Saccharopolyspora erythraea: one gene and its partner. The protein of the gene in region 1 binds, or shares a complex with, the protein of each later gene. Links are inferred from orthologs where the notes say so. Each region holds a gene or a part of one and is shown on either strand. Other genes may lie near its edges. The genes, in order: nusB and rpsJ.

Evidence for each region.
Region 2: the proteins of nusB (region 1) and rpsJ are in contact, whole or in part, in a solved structure (PDB 3D3B), measured with the Escherichia coli proteins. The link is inferred for Saccharopolyspora erythraea from one-to-one orthologs.

The regions. Positions count from the first base shown.
Region 1 is NZ_CP054839.1:2,786,792-2,796,883, reverse strand. The notes cover bases 4,147-6,946. They hold nusB (transcription antitermination factor NusB), read right to left. Parts: upstream 5,870-6,946; coding sequence 5,423-5,869; downstream 4,147-5,422. Other genes in these bases: HUO13_RS13010 (M24 family metallopeptidase), read right to left, coding at 6,586-6,946; efp (elongation factor P), read right to left, coding at 5,936-6,502; bldD (transcriptional regulator BldD), read left to right, coding at 4,758-5,246; pyrR (bifunctional pyr operon transcriptional regulator/uracil phosphoribosyltransferase PyrR), read right to left, coding at 4,147-4,408. Outside these bases: carA (glutamine-hydrolyzing carbamoyl-phosphate synthase small subunit), read right to left, coding at 1-918; HUO13_RS13045 (transporter), read right to left, coding at 915-1,451; HUO13_RS13040 (dihydroorotase), read right to left, coding at 1,451-2,749; HUO13_RS13035 (aspartate carbamoyltransferase catalytic subunit), read right to left, coding at 2,886-3,818; more of pyrR, read right to left, coding at 3,818-4,146; more of HUO13_RS13010, read right to left, coding at 6,947-7,695; HUO13_RS13005 (methylated-DNA--[protein]-cysteine S-methyltransferase), read left to right, coding at 7,833-8,360; HUO13_RS13000 (MFS transporter), read right to left, coding at 8,387-9,691; HUO13_RS12995 (GlxA family transcriptional regulator), read left to right, coding at 9,755-10,092. UniProt on the Escherichia coli protein: Part of the processive rRNA transcription and antitermination complex (rrnTAC). The complex forms an RNA-chaperone ring around the RNA exit tunnel of RNA polymerase (RNAP).
Region 2 is NZ_CP054839.1:7,652,167-7,662,345, reverse strand. What follows is about bases 98-2,984. They hold rpsJ (30S ribosomal protein S10), read left to right. Parts: upstream 98-1,331; coding sequence 1,332-1,637; downstream 1,638-2,984. Other genes in these bases: rplD (50S ribosomal protein L4), read left to right, coding at 2,305-2,984; rplC (50S ribosomal protein L3), read left to right, coding at 1,655-2,305; tuf (elongation factor Tu), read left to right, coding at 98-774. Outside these bases: more of tuf, read left to right, coding at 1-97; more of rplD, read left to right, coding at 2,985-2,991; rplW (50S ribosomal protein L23), read left to right, coding at 2,988-3,287; rplB (50S ribosomal protein L2), read left to right, coding at 3,320-4,153; rpsS (30S ribosomal protein S19), read left to right, coding at 4,172-4,453; rplV (50S ribosomal protein L22), read left to right, coding at 4,496-4,915; rpsC (30S ribosomal protein S3), read left to right, coding at 4,915-5,829; rplP (50S ribosomal protein L16), read left to right, coding at 5,833-6,252; rpmC (50S ribosomal protein L29), read left to right, coding at 6,252-6,494; rpsQ (30S ribosomal protein S17), read left to right, coding at 6,491-6,766; rplN (50S ribosomal protein L14), read left to right, coding at 6,909-7,277; rplX (50S ribosomal protein L24), read left to right, coding at 7,277-7,591; rplE (50S ribosomal protein L5), read left to right, coding at 7,594-8,157; HUO13_RS34345 (type Z 30S ribosomal protein S14), read left to right, coding at 8,162-8,347; HUO13_RS34340 (hypothetical protein), read left to right, coding at 8,344-8,484; rpsH (30S ribosomal protein S8), read left to right, coding at 8,570-8,968; and 3 more genes. UniProt on the Escherichia coli protein: Involved in the binding of tRNA to the ribosomes. Part of the processive rRNA transcription and antitermination complex (rrnTAC). The complex forms an RNA-chaperone ring around the RNA exit tunnel of RNA polymerase (RNAP).

The DNA of each region.
Region 1 (10,092 bases):
CTCGACGGCGAAACCGTGGTTCTGCGCGGTGATCGCCACCCTGCCGGTCTCGGCGTCGATGACCGGGATGTTGATCCCGCGGTGGCCGTAGCGCAGCTTGTAGGTGCCCCGGCCCAGCGCGCGGCCGAGGATCTGGTTGCCGAAGCAGATGCCGAACAGCGGCAGCTTGCGGTCCAGGGCCTGCCTGGTCAGCTCGACCTGCTGGTCGGTGGTGGCCGGGTCGCCGGGGCCGTTGGACAGGAACAGCCCGTCGGCCCCGACCGAGAGCACCTCCTCCAGCGTGGAGGTCAGCGGCAGCACGTGGACCTCGATGCCGCGCTGGGCCATCATCCTCGGGGTGTTGGACTTGATGCCCAGGTCCAGCGCGGCGACGGTGAACCGCTTCTCCCCGACCGCCGGGACCACGTAGGGCTCGGCGGTGGTGACGTCACCGGCCAGGTCGGCGCCGACCATCCCGGCGCTGGCGACGACCTTCTCGACCATCTCCTCGTCGGAGCGCAGGTCGTGGCCGGAGAAGATCCCGCCGCGCATCGCGCCGTGCTCGCGGACGTGCCGGGTCACGGTGCGGGTGTCCAGACCGGAGATGCCGACGATGCCCTGCCGCCGCAGCTCCTCGTCCAGCGGGCGCAGCGAGCGCCAGTTCGACGGCACCCGGGCAGGGTCGCGCACCGCGTACCCGGCGACCCAGATGCGGGCCGACTCGTCGTCCTCGTCGTTCCAGCCGGTGTTGCCGATCTGCGGCGCGGTCTGCACCACGATCTGGCGGTGGTACGACGGGTCGGTCAGCGTCTCCTGGTAGCCGGTCATGCCGGTGGAGAACACCACCTCGCCCAGGGTGCTCCCCTCGGCGCCGTAGGCGTCTCCCCGGAAGATCCGACCGTCCTCCAGTACCAGCGCCGCAGGCGTGTGCGCGGTCATAGTTGCTCCTCCTGCCGCGGACTCGCGGTCTCCTCCGGGGTGGCCAGTGCCCGCACTGCCTCGACCCACTCGTTGTGCACTTCCTTGTCGTCGCAGCGGAACCCGGTGTCCAGCGACTGCTCCCCCAGCCGCCAGGTCACCACCAGCAGCCCCGCTCCGGGCACGACCTTGTTCGCCAGCTTGTGATCCACGCGGGCGTCCTGGACCGACCCGGCGGGGATCCACAGCGGACTCGCGCCGTCGCGGTCGATCCGCAGCCCCGACCGGTGCAGGTGTGCGGTGCCGTTCGCGCGGTGCCCGACATCGCCGACGGCGATGCGGTCCTGCCAGTCACCGGCCGTCGTGGTGCCGACGTACATGCCGGTCGCGGCCGCGATCAGTTCCGCCCCGGCGTCTTCCGGCGCCTCCGGGAAGCCGGGCAACTCCGCGGCCTGCCGCCGCGCCCGGTTCACCCAGCCCCGGCGCATCCCGAAGAACACCAGCGCCGCCAGCGCCAGCATCCCCAGCACCCACAGCAAGCGCTCCAGCTCCATCAGCGCCTCACCTTGCCCTCGACCGCCGTGATCGTCCCGCGCAGCATCGTGGCGACGACCCGCCCGGGCAGCTCCATGCCCTCGTACGGCGAGTTCTCGGCGATGCTGGCCAGCTCGGCACCGCGCACGGTCCAGCGCGCACCGCCGTCGACCAGCACCAGGTTGGCCGGCTCGCCCGCGGCGACCGGACGTCCCTGGTCGGCCAGCCCCGCGATCTCGGCAGGCCGCTCACTCATCACCCGGGCCACGCCGCGCCAGTCGAGCAGCCCGGTCTCGACCATCGTGGCGACCACGACGCCGAGCGCGGTCTGCAGTCCCAGCATGCCCGGCCGGGCCGCCGACCACTCGCAGGTCTTGTCCTGGTCGGCGTGCGGGGCGTGGTCGGTGGCCACGCAGTCCACGGTGCCGTCGGCCAGCGCCTGCCGCAGCGCGCGCACGTCGTCGTCGGTGCGCAGCGGCGGGTTGACCTTGTAGAGCGGGTCGTAGCCGGTGAGCAGGTCGTCGGTCAGCAGCAGGTGGTGCGGCGTGACCTCGGCCGACACCCGGCCCGGGCGCTCCTGCGACTTCCACCAGCGCAGGATCTCGGCGGTGCCCGCGGTGGAGACGTGGCAGACGTGCAGCGTGCCGCCGGTGTGCCCGGACAGCAGGCAGTCGCGGGCCACGATGGCCTCCTCGGCCGGGGCGGGCCAGCCCGCCAGGCCGAGCCTCGCGGCGTTGGCGCCCTCGTGGGCCTGCGCGCCGGAGGTCAGCCTCGGCTCCTCGGCGTGCTGGGCGACGACACCGCCCAGCGCCCTGGTGTACTCCAGCGCCCGCCGCATGATCAGCGGGTCGTGCACGCAGTGGCCGTCGTCGGAGAACAGCCGCACCCCTGCCGACGAGCGCGCCATCGTGCCGAGCTCGGCCAGCTTCTCGCCGGCCAGGCCGACGGTGACCGCGCCCACCGGGTGCACGTCGACCAGGCCGACCTCGCGGCCCCGCCGCCACACGTGCTCCACGACCACCGCGTTGTCGGCGACCGGGTCGGTGTTGGCCATGGCGTAGACCGCGGTGTAGCCGCCCAGCGCCGCGGCCACCGAACCGGTCTCGATCGTCTCGGTGTCCTCGCGTCCCGGCTCGCGCAGGTGGGTGTGCAGGTCCACGAAGCCGGGCAGCGCGACCGCGCCGCCCGCGTGCACGATCTCGTCGGCGTCGACCCGCAGGTCCGCGCCGATCTCGGCGATCACCCCGCCGTCGACCAGCAGGTCGACCGGCTCACCCTCGCCGTAGGGACGAACATCCTTCAGCAGCACCCGGCTCATGCCCGTCCCGCCTCTCCGCGATTCACAGTGGTGGTTGCATCCAGCATCAATCTCACGTTTCGCGGTTTCCTGTGACTGGGTTGCGTCACGGTCCCCTGAGGTGCGGTTGAGCAGAACTCAAGTTGACACAGCCTGCTCATGCGCCGATCTCCTCTCCGGCCAACAGGTGGTAGAGCACGGCCATCCGCACGTGCACGCCGTTGCGGACCTGCTCGGTGATGGCCGCCCGCGGGGAGTCGGCCACCGCGGGGGCGATCTCCATGCCGCGCAGCATCGGTCCGGGGTGCAGCACCACGGCGTGCTCGGGCAGCCTGGCGAGCCTGGCCTCGTTCAGGCCGTAGGCGATCGAGTACTCGCGCGCCGACGGGAAGAACCCGCCGTGCATCCGCTCGGCCTGCACTCGCAGCAGCATGACCGCGTCGAGCCCGGGCAGTTCCGGATCGAGCTCGTGGCGGACCTCGGCACCCCAGTGCTCGACGCCGGTGGGGACCAGCGTCGGCGGCGCGACCAGCACGACCTGCGCGCCGAGCGTGCGCAGCAGGTGCACGTTGGAGCGCGCGACCCGGCTGTGCAGCAGGTCGCCGACGATCGCGATGCGCCTGCCCGCCAGCTCGCCCAGCCGCTCGCGCAGGGTCGCGGCGTCCAGCAGCGCCTGCGTCGGGTGCTCGTGCATGCCGTCACCGGCGTTGACGACCTGGGTGCCGGTCGGCTCCAGCCAGCCCGCCAGCCGGTGCGCGGCACCGGAGGCCGGGTGGCGGACGATCACGCAGTCCGCGCCCGCCGCCGACAGCGTCAGCGCGGTGTCGCGCAGCGACTCGCCCTTGCCGACCGACGAGCCGCCCGCCGACACGTTGATCACGTCGGCGCTCATCCACTTGCCCGCGACCTCGAAGGACACCCGGGTCCGGGTGGAGTTCTCGTAGAACATCGTGACCACGGTCCGCCCGCGCAGCGTCGGCAGCTTGCGGACCTCCCGGCCGAGCAGGGTCTGCTTGAGGGTGCCCGCGGTGTCGAGCACGGCGGTCGCGGTGGCCGCGTCGAGCCCCTCGGTGGACAGCAGGTGGCGCATCAGGACTCCTCCCCGCTGCGGCGCAGGACCACCGCGTCGGCCTCGTCGACCTCGGTGAGCCGCACGGCGACGTCCTCGCTGCGGGAGGTCGGCACGTTCTTGCCGACGTAGTCGGCGCGGATCGGCAGCTCCCGGTGGCCCCGGTCGACCAGCACGGCCAGCTGCACCGCGCGCGGGCGGCCCTGGTCGCGCAGGGCGTCGAGGGCGGCGCGCACCGTGCGGCCGGAGTAGAGGACGTCGTCGACGAGCACGACCAGCGCGTCGTCGATGCCGTCGGCGGGCAGGCTGCTCGGCTCGAGTGGACGGTTGGGTCGTTTGCGCAGGTCGTCGCGGTAGAGGGTGATGTCGAGGGTGCCGGTGGGCACCGTCACACCGCTGAAGTCGCTGATCTTGGCGGCCAGCCGGTCGGCCAGCGGGGCGCCCCGCTTCGGGATGCCGAGCAGGATGATGTCGCTGCCGCCGGTGTCCAGAGCGGTCTTCTCGATGATCTGGTGCGCGATCCTGGCTATCGTGCGCGCAACGTCACCGGCCGACAGGAGCTCGCGCTCCTCGGCCGGGTCCGCCGCGCCCGCCTTGTGGCGTGACGCCACGGTGGACCTCCTTCCCCGCCTCACTGGACGGGTCCTTAAAGGATGGTTTCGGGTCCTCTCCCGACGGCGGTCGCCGACTGGGGAGGACGGGTGTTCCGCGACGGGAAGATCCACGCCAGTGCCGCTGCTACAAGCCGCACGGCAGGGTGTCCGCCGGGCCCGCGTTGTACGCTACCAATGCGTGCAGGTCAATCGTCCGGGTGGTGTGGTGGTACTCGCCCCCCTGCGAACGAAGACCAACTTGACCTGGTGACGCTCGCGAGCGAACATTACTCTCCGTATCGATCTGAACTTGCCTCCTCGGCATCCGGTATCGGCTGACGGGGCGAATGAAACGGAGAAACGCCACATGGGCGACTACGCCAAGGCGCTGGGCGGCAAGCTCCGCGCTATCCGCCAGCAGCAAGGTCTCTCGCTGCACGGCGTCGAGCAGAAGTCAGGCGGGCGGTGGAAGGCCGTGGTCGTCGGGTCCTATGAACGTGGCGATCGCGCGGTGACCGTGCAGAAGCTGGCCGAGCTGGCCGACTTCTACGGGGTCCCGGTCGCGGAGCTGCTCCCGGAGGGCCGGGTGCCTTCCGGCGCCGAGCCCGCCACCAAAGTCGTGATCAACCTGGAGCGGCTGCAACAGCTCCCGGCCGAGAAGGTGGGCCCGCTGGCCCGCTACGCGGCCACCATCCAGAGCCAGCGCGGCGACTACAACGGCAAGGTGCTCTCCATCCGCACCGAGGACCTGCGATCCCTGGCCATCATCTACGACATGACACCCGGCGAGCTCACCGAGCAGCTCATCGACTGGGGCGTGCTTCCGCCCGAAGCGCGCCCGGCTCGGGAGGAGTGACGAAATAGCGGAGGCCCACCCGATCGGGTGGGCCTCCGCCGTTGTGCCATCGTTCGCTCCCGTCGGCGCGGGAGCGGCCTCGATGCCGCGTTTCTCCCCTGGTCAGCTTCCTGCCGACCCGCCGGCGGCGCCGGGCCGGGTCGCGGGGCGGCACGCCCGCCCGCGACCCCTCGCGGCTACTCGGTGGCGGGGTTCGCGCCGCGCAGCGTGCTGCGCAGGCGGTCGCCGATGCCGGCGATGCGCCCGAGCACGCCGTTGACGAAACGCGGCGAGTCGTCGGTCGACAGCGCCTTGACCAGCTCGACCGCCTCGTCGATGGCCACCGCCGGGGGCACGTCGTCGCTGCGCCACAGCAGCTCGTAGAGCCCCAGCCGCAGCACCGCGCGGTCCACCGCGGGCATCCGCGCCAGGGTCCAGCCCTCGGCGTGCTCGACGAGCAGCTCGTCGATGCGCTGCCGGTTCGCGGTGACGCCCTCGACCAGGGTCACCGTGTAGTCGTTGACCGGCGGCAGGTCCGGAGAGCCGACCCGCCCGGAGAGCAGCGTGACCGCGTCCTCCCCGCGCAGGTCGGCCTCGTAGAGCACGTCCACCGCGCGTTTGCGGGCCTTGTTGCGTGCGCCCACCTCACACCCACTTCCCGGCAGCGCCGCGCCTCGCGCGGGCGCCGCCGACGGGGCCGACAGGGGCCGTCACTTGGTGCTGACGCGGCCGAGGTAACGGCCGTCGCGCGGGTCGACCTTCACCTTGTCGCCGGTGTTGAGGAACAGCGGGACCTGGATCTCGGCGCCGGTCTCCAGGGTGGCGGGCTTGGTGCCGCCGGTGGAGCGGTCGCCCTGTACGCCCGGGTCGGTGTGCTGGATGTTCAGCTCGACCGAGGCGGGCAGCTCGACGTAGAGCGGGTTGTCGTCGTGGCGGGCGACCACGACCTGGCTGTTCTCCAGCATGTAGTTGGCCGCGTCACCGACGACCGAGGCGGCCACGCCGACCTGGTCGTAGGTGTCGGGGTCCATGAAGACGTAGTCGGTGCCGTCGTTGTAGAGGTAGGTCATCTCGCGGCGGTCGACGTTGGCGGTGTCGACCTTCACGCCCGCGTTGAAGGTCTTGTCCACAACCTTGCCCGAGAGCACGTTCTTCAGGGTGGTGCGCACGAAAGCGCCGCCCTTGCCGGGCTTGACGTGCTGGAAGTTCACGACGGACCAGAGCTGGCCGTCGAGGTTGAGCACCAGTCCGTTCTTCAGATCGTTCGTGGAAGCCACGTTCGGGGTCTCTCCTGTGGTGATGGCTGCGGTGTTTCTCATCGGCGCGTTGGCGTGCTGCCGACGCGGGGCGCACGTCGCGCTCAGACGGCGATGAGCTCCTTCGTCGTCAAGGTGAGGAGCTCCGGCGTGCCAGGACGCACGACCAGTGTGTCCTCGATGCGGACGCCGCCACGCTCCGGCAGGTAGACGCCGGGCTCGACGGTGACCGCCATCCCGGCGGCGATTCTACCGTCTCCCCGCTGGGACAACGCCGGTGCCTCGTGGATCTCCAGGCCCACGCCGTGACCCAGGCCGTGCAGGAACCGGTCGCCGTAGCCGGCCTCCTCGATCACCGCGCGGGCGGCGGTGTCGACCTCGCGGACGTCGGCGTCGACGGCCACCGCGTCCCGGCCCGCGGTCTGGGCGGCGAGCACGAGCTCGTAGATCTCCTGCTGCCACTGCGCGGGCCTGCCCAGCACCAGCGTCCGGGTCATGTCGGAGTGGTAGCCGTCGACCAGCGCGCCGAAGTCGATCTTGACGAAGTCGCCGGGGGCCAGCGCCGCGTCGGTGGGCCGGTGGTGGGGCACCGCGGAGTTGGCGCCCGCGGCGACGATGGTGTCGAACGACGGCCCGGCGGCGCCGTGGTCGAGCATGCGGCCCTCGAGCTCGCGGGCCACCTCCAGCTCGGTGCGCCCGGGCCGCAGGCCGCCGTGCTCGATGAGGTCGGCCAGCGCCCGGTCCGCGGCCGCGCAGGCCATCCGCAGCGCGTCGATCTCGGCCTCGTCCTTGATCAGCCGCAGCCGCTCGACCAGCCCCGGGGCGCGCACCAGCTCGGCCGCGCCAGCGGCCTCGGCCAGCACGTCACGGCCGTCGACGGTCACGTGGTGGCTCTCGAAACCGGTCCGGCTGTGGGCGCCCGCGTCGGCGGCGATCCGCTCGGCCAGCGCCAGCGCGCTCGCCCGCTCGATGACCTGCTCCAGGTCGGGGACCTCGGCGGCGGCCTGGGTCAGGTACCGGCCGTCAGTGCAGAAGACGGTGCGGGCCTCCGCACCGGGCTCGTCCGCTGCGTGCACCACCAGGGCGGCGTTGGAACCGGTGAAGCCGGTGAGGTAGCGGACGTTGAGCAGGTCGGTCACCAGCATCGCGTCCAGCTCGCGTTCGCGGAGGCCGGTGCGCAGGTCGTGGCGGCGACGGGCGTGCGTTTCGGACATGGAACGCAGCCTAACGGCTGGACGCGCCCGCCGACCGCGGTCGAAGGGCTCTCGGCGCAAAGCCGCCAACCGCTGGTCGCGGCGTCCCGGATCGCGGCTGGGCGGCATCGTCGGTGGGCACGGCTAACCTGCGGTGCATGCGGACGGAGTTGTCCTGGACGGCGGTGCGCGGCCCGGTCGGCGAGGTGACCGCGGTGGCGGGCGAAGCCGGACTGGTGCAGGTGTGCTTCGGGGGACCGGAGCAGGTGCTGCCGCGGTACGCCGAGGCCGTGCTGGTCGAGTCCGGCGAGCCGGCCCTGCGGGCGGGTGCCCAGCTCGAGGAGTACTTCGCGGGCCGGCGACGCGAGTTCGACCTGCCCGTCGACTGGTCGAACGTCGAAGGGCTGCGGCTGCAGGTGCTGCGGACCCTCCACGAGCAGGTCCCCTTCGGACGCACGCTGAGCTACCGGGAGCTGGCGCGGCTCGCCGGTCGCCCGGAGGCCGCCCGCGCGGTCGGGACCATCATGGGCAGCAACCCGGTGCCGATCGTGGTGCCCTGCCACCGGGTGGTGGCCAGCGGCGGCGGGCTGGGCGGCTTCGGGCCCGGCCTCGAGGCCAAGCGCAGGCTGCTGGTGCTGGAGGGCGCGCTCGACGCGACGCTGCTCGAGCTCGACATGCTGGCCTGAGTCCGCACCGGGAGCGGCGCGCGGCGTCACCGCCCGGTGGCCGCCGGTTCCTTGCCCGGCTCGGCATGCGGGACGGGCCGGGCCTTGCGGACCGACAGCGAGAACGCCGTGGCGAGCAGGCACAGCAGTCCCGCCCCGTACCAGGCGGCGGCGTAGTCGCCGAACTGGTCGCGGACCACTCCGGCGATGCTCGCGATGGCCGCCGCGCCGATCTGGTGCGAGGCGAACACCCACCCGAAGACGACCGAGGCCCGCGGGCCGAAGTGCTCGCGGCACAGCGCCATCGTCGGCGGCACGGTGGCGATCCAGTCCAGGCCGTAGAAGACCACGAACAGCACCATCTGCGCTCCCGGCGTGGGCGCGAAGAGCTGCGGCAGGACGAACAGCGACGCACCGCGCAGGGTGTAGTAGACGGCCAGCAGGATCCGCGGGTTGAACCGGTCGGTCAGCCAGCCGGAGAGCACCGTGCCCGCCACGTCGAACACGCCGATCACCGCGAGCAGGCCCGCGGCCGTGGTCTGCGGCATGCCGTGGTCGTGCGCCGCGGGCACGAAGTGGGTGTTGACCAGACCGTTCGTGCTCGCCCCGCAGATCGCGAACGCGGCCGCCAGCAGCCAGAAGGCGGGCGTGTGCGCCGCGTCGCGCAGCGCGGTGAGCGCGGCCGCCGCGGCGTTGCCGGTGCGCGGTTCGGGCAGCGGTTCGCTCGCCCCGTAGGCCAGCACCCCCACGTCGGCGGGGCGGTCGCGCAGCAGGAGCCAGACCAGCGGCACGATGGCCAGCGCCGCTGCGGTGACCAGCAGGGAGGCCGAGCGCCAGCCGTAGGCCCCGGCCAGGTGGGCCACCAGCGGCAGGAAGACCAGCTGTCCGGTGGCGCTGGCCGCGGTCAGCACCCCGCTCACCAGGCCGCGCCGGGCGACGAACCAGCGGTCGACCACCGTGGACACGAACGCCAGCGCCATCGACCCGGTGCCCAGCCCGACCAGCAGCCCCCAGCAGAGCACCAGCTGCCAGCTCGCGGTCATGAACACGGTGAGCCCGCTGCCGGTCGCGACGAGCAGCAGCGCGCACACCGTCACGACCCGGATGCCGAAGCGCGCCATCAGCGCCGCGGCGAACGGCGCGGTCAGGCCGTAGAGGAGGAGGTTGAGCGACACAGCGAGCGAGATCGTGCCGTGCGGCCAGCCGAACTCGTGGTGCAGCGGGTTCATGAGCACACCCGGCACCGAGCGGAACGCGGCCGCTCCCAGCAGGGCGACGAACGCGACCGCGGCGACCCACCACGCGGGGTGGAAGCGCCGCACTTCAGGGGACGTTTCGATCACGTGCAACACCTTCGGCGACGAGGGCCGGTGCCGACGAGTGGCCGGGCGGCCAATATATGGCAGGATCTTGCCATGGCTGCTGAGTCGCGCACGTCCGCCCACCGCGTGCTGGTGCTGGGTGTGTCCGAGGTCGTCGGCTTCGACCTGACGATCCCCTCACAGATCCTGGCCAAGGCCGAGGGCGCCGACGGCGAGCGGCTCTACGACGTGCGCGTCGGCAGCCTCGACGGCGGCCCCATCCGCACCTCTTCGGGCTACTCCGTGCTGCCCGAGGTCGACCGGGACTTCCTGGCGGACACCCTGATCGTGCCCGGCACCTACGTCGCCGGGCCGTGCACCGACGGGACCCTGCCCGCCGACCTCGCCGGCTACTTCGCGGCGCTGCCCGACCGCACCCGCATCATGTCGAT
Region 2 (10,179 bases), 4.9 Mb from region 1 along the record:
GACATGGTCGACGACGAGGAGATCATCGAGCTCGTCGAGATGGAGGTCCGTGAGCTGCTGTCGGCTCAGGAGTTCCCCGGCGACGACGTCCCGGTCGTCCGCGTCTCCGCGCTGAAGGCGCTGGAGGGCGACGCCGAGTGGGGCGACAAGATCATGGAGCTGCTGGACGCGGTCGACGAGAACGTTCCGGACCCGGAGCGCGAGACCGACAAGCCGTTCCTGATGCCGATCGAGGATGTCTTCTCCATCACCGGTCGTGGCACCGTGGTGACCGGGCGCATCGAGCGCGGCGTCATCAACGTGAACGAAGAGGTCGAGATGGTCGGCATCAAGGAGAAGCCGCTCAAGACCACCGTCACGGGTGTCGAGATGTTCCGCAAGCTGCTCGACCAGGGCCAGGCCGGTGACAACGTCGGCCTGCTCATCCGCGGTATCAAGCGCGAAGAGGTCGAGCGCGGCATGGTCGTCGTGAAGCCCGGCACCACCACCCCGCACACCGAGTTCGAGGCGCAGGTCTACATCCTGTCCAAGGACGAGGGTGGTCGGCACACGCCGTTCTTCAACAACTACCGCCCGCAGTTCTACTTCCGCACCACCGACGTGACCGGCGTGGTGACCCTCCCCGAGGGCACCGAGATGGTCATGCCGGGCGACAACACCGAGATGTCGGTGCAGCTCATCCAGCCGATCGCGATGGACGAAGGTCTGCGCTTCGCGATCCGCGAGGGTGGCCGCACGGTCGGCGCGGGCCGCGTCGTCAAGATCAACAAGTGATCCGGTAGAGGGCCTGCCTCTCCCCAGGGGAGGCAGGCCCTCTGCGGTTTCCCCGGGAACCGAGATCGAATTCCCGGTGAACCCACCCCCGATTTGGGTTGACATACGGCGTGTGTCATCCTGTATGGGTTGCTCGTTCGGAGCGGTCGGATTTTCGGGCGCAAGCTCGGCTGCAATCCGGCCGCTTCGCTACGAACAGCCTCGCGCCCTTGGTTCGGACCAGGACCGGTTCTTTCGGGCCTGCGCGTGGCCGCCGCGAAGGCGGCCTGCCGATCAGGGTGGCAAGAGAAGGTGTACGGGCCGCGAGGCCCATCCCACCGGCACAGTTCGGCGGGACCGGTATGTGGTCAACAAGGCGACACGCCCGACCGCGTGTACCGGGCACCAAACACCTGAACAGGGGCGGACCGAGGGCTGTGACCCACCTGTGCCGGACATCCGGCACCCGGGGGCGCTCACACGGCTGAGGCCGCGCAGGGCACCAACGCCCAACGGGGGCGGTGCGCCCGCTCCCTGCATGCAACCGCGGCACGAGACTAGAGGAACGGCAAGCCACTATGGCGGGACAGAAGATCCGCATCCGGCTCAAGGCCTACGACCACGAGGCGATCGACGCGTCCGCGCGCAAGATCGTCGAGACCGTGACGCGCACCGGCGCTCGGGTCGTCGGGCCGGTGCCGCTGCCCACTGAGAAGAACGTCTACTGCGTCATCCGCTCCCCGCACAAGTACAAGGACTCGCGGGAGCACTTCGAGATGCGGACGCACAAGCGGCTCATCGACATCCTCGAACCGACGCCCAAGACGGTGGACGCGCTCATGCGCATCGACCTGCCAGCCAGCGTCGACGTGAACATCCAGTAGGCGGAGAGACGAGACCCATGTCTGACAGGCAGATCAAGGGGATTCTGGGCACCAAGCTCGGCATGACCCAGGTCTTCGACGACCAGAACCGGGTTGTCCCGGTGACGGTCGTGCAGGCCGGGCCGAACGTGGTCACCCAGATTCGCACCCCGGAGAAGGACGGCTACGCGGCCGTGCAGCTGGCGTTCGGCGCCATCGACCCGCGCAAGGTGAACAAGCCGCGCACCGGCCACTTCACCAAGGCAGGCGTCACTCCGCGCCGCCACGTCGTCGAGCTGCGCACCGCCGACGCCGGCGAGTACGAGGTCGGCCAGGAAGTCACCGCCGAGGTCTTCGAGGCCGGCACGGTGGTCGACGTGGTCGGCACCAGTAAGGGCAAGGGCTTCGCGGGCACGATGAAGCGCCACGGCTTCCGCGGCCAGGGCGCCAGCCACGGTACCCAGGCCGTGCACCGCAAGCCGGGCTCCATCGGTGGCTGTGCCACCCCGGGCCGCGTGTTCAAGGGCATGCGGATGTCCGGGCGGATGGGCTCCGACCGCGTCACCACCCAGAACCTCAAGGTCCACCGGGTGGAGGGCGAGTCCGGCCTGCTGCTGATCAAGGGCGCCGTCCCCGGCCCGAAGGGCGGACTGGTGCTGGTGAAGAGTCCCGCGAAGGGTGGTGCGTGATGAGCGTGACGCTGGACGTCCGTACCCCGGACGGCAAGACCGACGGCACCGTCGAGCTGCCCGCCGAGATCTTCGACGTGCAGGCCAACATCGCGTTGATGCACCAGGTCGTCGTCGCTCAGCTCGCGGCGGGCCGCCAGGGCACGCACGCGACCAAGACCCGCGGCCAGGTCTCCGGTGGTGGCAAGAAGCCGTACCGGCAGAAGGGCACCGGTAACGCCCGGCAGGGCTCGATCCGCGCCCCGCAGTTCACCGGTGGTGGCACCGTCCATGGGCCGCAGCCGCGCGACTACTCGCAGCGGACCCCCAAGAAGATGAAGGTCGCCGCGCTTCGCGGTGCCCTGTCCGACCGCGTCCGCGCGGGCCAGCTGCACGTGGTCTCCCACGTCGTCGGTGGCGAGCAGCCGTCGACCAGGCAGGCCAAGACCGCGGTGCGGACCTGGACCGAGGCCAAGCGCGTCCTGGTGGTGCTCAACAAGTCGGAGGAGACCTCCTGGCTGAGCCTGCGCAACCTGCAGAACGTCCACCTGATCGACCCGTCCCAGCTGAACACCTACGACGTCCTGGTCAACGACGACGTCGTGTTCACCAAGGCGGCGTTCGAGCGCTTCGTCGCAGGCCCGGCCAAGGGCAGGACGGCAAAGGCGGCGGCTACCTCTGGTGAGGCTGAGGAGGCGAACCAGTGATCCCCGACCCGCGAGACATCATCCTTGCGCCGGTGATCTCCGAGAAGTCCTACGGGCTGCTCGAGGAGAACCAGTACACGTTCCTGGTCCGCCCGGGCTCGAACAAGACCGAGATCAAGATCGCGGTCGAGAAGATCTTCGGCGTGAAGGTCAACAACGTCAACACGATCAACCGCCAGGGCAAGCGCAAGCGCACCCGCACCGGGTACGGCAAGCGCAAGGACACCAAGCGGGCGATCGTAACGCTCTCCCCGGAGAGCAAGCCGATCGAAATCTTCGGCGGACCGGCCGCCTGACCGGCGCTGATTAGGACGAGGTTGCGTTAGAGATGGGCATTCGCAAGTTCAAGCCGACGACGCCAGGGCGTCGCGGCTCCAGCGTGTCCGACTTCGCCGAGATCACGCGGTCGGAGCCGGAGAAGTCGCTGCTGCGCCCCCTGCACGGCCGGGGCGGTCGCAACGCACACGGCAAGATCACCACGCGGCACAAGGGCGGCGGCCACAAGCGGGCCTACCGCCTGATCGACTTCCGCCGCAACGACAAGGACGGTGTGCCGGCCAAGGTCGCGCACATCGAGTACGACCCCAACCGCAGCGCCCGGATCGCGCTGCTGCACTACGCGGACGGCGAGAAGCGCTACATCATCGCCCCGAACAACGTGCGGCAGGGCGACCGGATCGAGAGCGGTGCCCGCGCCGACATCAAGCCGGGCAACAACCTGCCGCTGCGCAACATCCCCACCGGCACCGTGGTGCACGCGATCGAGCTGCGCCCCGGTGGCGGGGCCAAGATCGCGCGCTCGGCGGGTGCCAGGGTCCAGCTGGTGGCCAAGGACGGCCCGTACGCCCAGCTCCGGATGCCCTCGGGCGAGATCCGGAACGTGGACGCGCGCTGCCGTGCCACGGTCGGCGAGGTCGGCAACTCCGAGCACGCCAACATCAACTGGGGCAAGGCCGGCCGGATGCGGTGGAAGGGCAAGCGCCCGACCGTCCGAGGTGTCGTGATGAACCCGGTGGACCACCCGCACGGTGGTGGTGAGGGCAAGACCTCCGGTGGTCGTCACCCGGTCAACCCGAAGGGCAAGCCGGAGGGTCGCACCCGCCGCAACAAGCCCAGTGACAAGCTCATCGTCCGCCGTCGCCGCACCGGCAAGAAGCGCTGAGCAGGGAGGTAGGAGAACATGCCACGCAGCCTGAAGAAGGGCCCGTTCGTGGACGACCACCTGCTCAAGAAGGTGGACGCGCTGAACGAGTCGGGCAAGAAGACCGTGATCAAGACCTGGTCCCGCCGGTCGACGATCATTCCGGACATGCTCGGGCACACCTTCGCGGTCCACGACGGCCGCAAGCACATCCCGGTGTTTGTCAACGAGTCGATGGTCGGGCACAAGCTCGGCGAATTCGCGCCGACCCGCACCTTCAAGGGTCACGTCAAGGACGACCGGAAGTCGCGCCGCCGCTGAGCGGGTCTGTGACACGAACGAACAGCAGCAAGGGGTAGCAGGATGACAGCCCGTATCGACGACACTGCCGCGGAGGAGAACCCGCGCGCAGTGGCGCGGGCCCGCTTCGTCCGCGTGACGCCGATGAAGGCCCGTCGCGTGGTCGAGCTCATCAAGGGCCGTAGCGCCAGCGAAGCCCTGGCCGTGCTCCAGTTCGCGCCGCAGGCCGCCAGCGGTCCGGTGTCGAAGGTGCTCGCCAGTGCGGTCGCCAACGCGGAGAACAACCTCTCGCTCGACCCCGACACCCTCTGGGTGCACCGGGCCTACGTCGACGAGGGTCCGACGCTGAAGCGCTTCCGGCCGCGTGCGCAGGGTCGCGCGTACCGGATCCGCAAGCGGACCAGCCACATCACGGTCGAGGTCGAGTCGCGTCCGAAGAAGGTGGCCAGCAAGTCCAAGAGCCAGAAGGGGAGTGCCCGGTAGTGGGTCAGAAGATCAACCCGCACGGCTTCCGTCTCGGCATCACCACGGACTGGAAGTCCCGCTGGTACGCCGACAAGCAGTACTCGGAATACGTCGCGGAGGACGTCAAGATCCGCCGTCGGCTCTCTCGCGGTATGGAGCGCGCAGGGATCTCCAAGGTGGAGATCGAGCGCACCCGCGAGCGGGTCCGGGTGGACATCCACACCGCCCGGCCGGGCATCGTCATCGGCCGTCGCGGTGCCGAGGCGGACCGCATCCGCGGTTCGCTGGAGAAGCTGACCGGCAAGCAGGTCCAGCTCAACATCCTCGAGGTCAAGAACGCCGAGGCGGATGCGCAGCTGGTGGCCCAGGGCGTCGCCGAGCAGCTCTCGAACCGGGTCTCGTTCCGGCGCGCGATGCGCAAGGCCATCCAGTCGGCCATGCGCTCGCCGCAGGTCAAGGGCATCCGGGTGCAGTGCGGTGGCCGTCTCGGCGGTGCCGAGATGTCCCGGTCGGAGTTCTACCGCGAGGGCCGGGTCCCGCTGCACACGCTGCGCGCGGACATCGACTACGGCTTCTTCGAGGCCCGCACCACCTTCGGCCGCATCGGCGTGAAGGTGTGGATCTACAAGGGTGAGCTCGTCGGTGGCCTGAAGCAGAAGCAGCAGGAGTCCGAGGTGCGCCCGCCCCGCGGTGACCGCGGTGACCGTGGCGAGCGCGGCGAGCGCGGTGGCCGTCCCGAGCGCGGCGGCCGTCGTCGTTCGGGTGCCTCCGGCACCACCGGCTCCGGTGGCACCGAGGCCGGTCGCGCCGCGGCGGACAAGTCCAAGGGCTCCGCGCAGAGTCCCGAGCAGGCGCAGACCTCCGGCGACGTGGCCTCGGCCAACGCCCCGCAGGTCGCCGAGCCTCGGGCCGATGAGAAGACGGAGGGCTGAGACGTGCTGGTCCCACGCAGGGTGAAGTGGCGCAAGAGCCACGCGCCGAAGCGGAAGGGCTTCGCCAAGGGCGGCACCCGGATCAACTTCGGTGAGTACGGCATTCAGGCGATCGAGCACGGCTACGTGACCAACCGTCAGATCGAGTCGGCTCGTATCGCCATCACCCGGCACGTCAAGCGTGGCGGCAAGGTGTGGATCAACATCTTCCCGGACCGTCCGCTGACCAAGAAGCCGGCCGAGACCCGTCAGGGTTCCGGTAAGGGCTCCCCGGAGTCCTGGGTCGCCAACGTCAAGCCCGGTCGCGTCATGTTCGAGCTGAACTTCCCGAACGAGAAGACCGCGATCGAGGCGCTGACCCGTGCGGCGCACAAGCTCCCGATGAAGTGCAAGATCGTGTCCCGAGAGGCTGGTGACTTCTGATGGCAGCGGGCGTCACCGCCACCGAGCTGCGCGAGCTGGCCGACGAGGAGCTCGTGCAGAAGCTGAAGGAATCGAAGGAAGAGCTGTTCAACCTCCGGTTCCAGATGGCGACCGGGCAGCTGGAGAACAACCGCCGGCTGCGCGTCGTTCGCCGGGACATCGCCCGGATCTACACCATCATGCGTGAGCGCGAACTGGGCCTGACGGTTTCACCTGAAGGCGCTGAGGAGGGCGCGGCATGAGTGACGGAGGACAGGGCGTGACCCGCAACACCCGCAAGGTCCGCGAGGGCTACGTCGTCTCGGACAAGATGGACAAGACGATCGTGGTCTCGCTCGAGGACCGCAAGAAGCACGCCCTCTACGGCAAGGTCATGCGCCAGACCACCAAGGTGAAGGCGCACGACGAGGCCAACACGGCGGGCGTCGGCGACCGGGTCCTCCTCATGGAGACCCGCCCGCTGTCGGCGACCAAGCGCTGGCGGCTGGTCGAGGTCGTCGAGAAGGCCAAGTAAGTCGGTCGCGGTCGGCCGGCCGTTGGAGGTTTCAGCGGCCGGCCGAATCGCGTGCCGGTTGACCGCGCGCGTCGGGTCGGAAATCCGTCGCGCCAGAGTGCGACCGGGCGAACGCCCGGACGCTTAGGGTCAGGAGTCAGACGTGATCCAGCAGGAGTCGCGACTTCGCGTCGCCGACAACACTGGGGCCAAGGAGATCCTCACGATCCGGGTTCTCGGTGGTTCCGGTCGGCGCTACGCGGGTATCGGGGACATCATCGTGGCGACCGTCAAGGAAGCCATCCCCGGTGCCGGAGTCAAGAAGGGCGATGTGGTCAAGGCCGTCATCGTCCGGCAGAAGAAGGAGAAGCGTCGTCCGGACGGTTCCTACATCCGGTTCGACGAGAACGCCGCGGTGCTGATCAAGCCGGGCGGCGAGCCGCGCGGTACCCGCATCTTCGGGCCCGTCGGCCGCGAGCTGCGTGACAAGAAGTACATGAAGATCATCTCGCTCGCGCCGGAGGTGCTGTGATGAAGGTGAAGAAGGGTGACACCGTCGTTGTCATCTCCGGCAAGGACAAGGGCGCCAAGGGCAAGGTGATCCAGGCCTTCCCGCAGCGGGAGAAGGTCCTGGTCGAGGGTGTCAACCGGATCAAGAAGCACACCAAGGTCTCCCGGACCGAGCGTGGTGCGCAGTCCGGTGGCATCGTCACCCAGGAAGCGCCGATCCACGTCAGCAACGTGATGGTGGTCGACTCCGACGGCAAGCCCACCCGTGTCGGCTATCGCACCGGTGAGGACGGCAAGAAGGTTCGTATCTCTCGCCGCAACGGTAAGGACATCTGATCATGACCACGACTGAGAAGATCGTCCCCCGGCTGAAGACCCGCTACCGCGACGAGATCCGCCAGGCCCTGAACGAGGAGTTCCACTACTCCAACGCGATGCAGGTGCCCGGCGTGGTCAAGGTCGTGGTCAACATGGGTGTTGGCGACGCCGCACGGGACAGCAAGCTGATCGAGGGCGCGGTGCGCGACCTGGCGATCATCACCGGTCAGAAGCCGGAGATCCGCAAGGCCCGCAAGTCGATCGCGCAGTTCAAGCTGCGCGAGGGCATGCCGATCGGTGCCCGTGTGACGCTGCGCGGCGACCGGATGTGGGAGTTCATCGACCGGCTGGTCACCATCGCGCTGCCGCGCATCCGTGACTTCCGGGGCCTGTCGGGCAAGCAGTTCGACGGCAAGGGCAACTACACCTTCGGCCTCAACGAGCAGTCGATGTTCCACGAGATCGACCCCGACTCGATCGACCGTCCGCGCGGCATGGACATCACCGTCGTTACTACGGCCAACACCGATGAGGAAGGCCGGGTGCTGCTGCGCCGGCTGGGCTTCCCGTTCAAGGAGAACTGAGCCGATGGCCAAGAAGGCGTTGATCAACAAGGCCGCCGCCAAGCCGAAGTTCAAGGTCCGGGGCTACACCCGGTGCCAGCGCTGCGGTCGTCCGCGGTCGGTGTTCCGCAAGTTCGGCCTCTGCCGCGTGTGCTTCCGCGAGATGGCGCACGCCGGCGAGCTGCCGGGCGTGAGCAAGAGCTCCTGGTGACGTCCCGCCCGACGGGGACCCGGCTGCTGCCGGTACCCTCGTCGGGCGTCACCTGGGCGTTCGCCCCTGCGCTGAGGACGCTCGCGCTCGCACGCGAAGAGAACGGCCTGCCGCTGCGGCAGGCGATGACCCCCTAATTCGTCCAGGCCGGGGTCCAGACGGTGCCTCCGGGTACGTGTCGAGACCCGCAGGAACCAGACGAGAAAGGTTGAGAAGGTCACCATGACGATGACCGATCCCATCGCAGACATGCTCACTCGTCTGCGCAACGGCAATTCGGCATACCACGACGAGGTCGTGATGCCGCACTCGAAGCTGAAGGCGAACATCGCCGAGATCCTCAAGCGCGAGGGTTACGTGTCGGGCTACCGCACGGAGCAGGGCGAGAAGGGCCAGAACCTGGTCGTCGAGCTCAAGTACGGCCCGAACCGCGAGCGGAGCATCGCCGGCCTGCGCCGGGTCTCCAAGCCCGGTCTGCGGGTGTACGCCAAGTCCACCAACCTGCCGAAGGTGCTGGGCGGACTGGGCATCGCGATCATTTCGACCTCCGGCGGTCTGGTGACCGACCGGCAGGCCATCAAGCAGGGCGTGGGCGGGGAAGTCCTCGCCTACGCGTGGTAAGGGAGGAGGAACGGCCATGTCGCGCATTGGAAAGTTGCCGATCACCGTCCCCTCCGGCGTCGAGGTGACGATCGACGGCCAGAACGTGACGGTCAAGGGCCCGAAGGGCACCCTGGAGCAGCGGATCGCCGAGCCGATCATCGTCGAGCGGGACGAAGACGGTGCGATCCTGGTGAAGCGCCCGGACGACGAGCGCAACAGCCGCTCGCTGCACGGACTGTCCCGCAGCCTGGTGAACAACATGGTGGTCGGCGTCAGCCAGGGCTACCAGAAGGACCTCGAGATCTACGGCGTGGGTTACCGCGTGCTGCAGAAGGGCTCGAACCTGGAGTTCTCCCTGGGCTACAGCCACCCCGTCCTGGTCGAGCCGCCGGAGGGCATCGAGTTCGCCACCGAGGGCGCCACCAAGCTGTCGGTCAAGGGAATTGACAAGCAGCTGGTCGGCGAGATCGCCGCCAGGATCCGCAAGCTGCGCCGCCCCGACCCGTACAAGGGCAAGGGCGTCCGTTACGCGGGCGAGACCATCCGCCGCAAGGTCGGAAAGACGGGTAAGTGACCATGAGCGAGACCACCACAGCTACCAAGCGCAAGCCAGTGGGCAAGGGCATCTCGGGCGTGCGTCGGACCGCCCGGACCAACCGCCACTTCCGCCTTCGCAAGAAGGTCAGCGGCACGCCGGCCCGCCCGCGGCTGGTCGTCACCCGGTCGACGCGGCACATCGTCGCGCAGGTCATCGACGACATCGCCGGCCACACGCTGGCCTCGGCGACCACGATGGAAGCCGAGCTGCGTTCGTTCGACGGCGACAAGAAGGCCAAGGCCGCCAAGGTGGGCGAGCTGGTCGCCGCCCGTGCCAAGGAGGCCGGGATCGCCGCGGTCGTTTTCGACCGGGGTGGCAACGCCTACCACGGCCGCGTGGCCGCGCTGGCCGACGCCGCCCGTGACGGCGGTCTGGAGTTCTGAGATGCGTAAGACAGCGAACGGAAGGGACGCCTGATGCCTGGACGCACTCGGCGTGACGGCGGTTCGGAGTCCGGCGGCAAAGACCGCCGGGACCGCCGCGACGGTGGCCGTGGCGGGGCGGCCCAAGAGAAGACCCCGCAGTTCGAGCGAGTCGTGACCATCAACCGGGTCGCGAAGGTCGTCAAGGGCGGTCGGCGCTTCAGCTTCACCGCTCTGGTCGTCGTCGGTGACGGCGACGGCATGGTCGG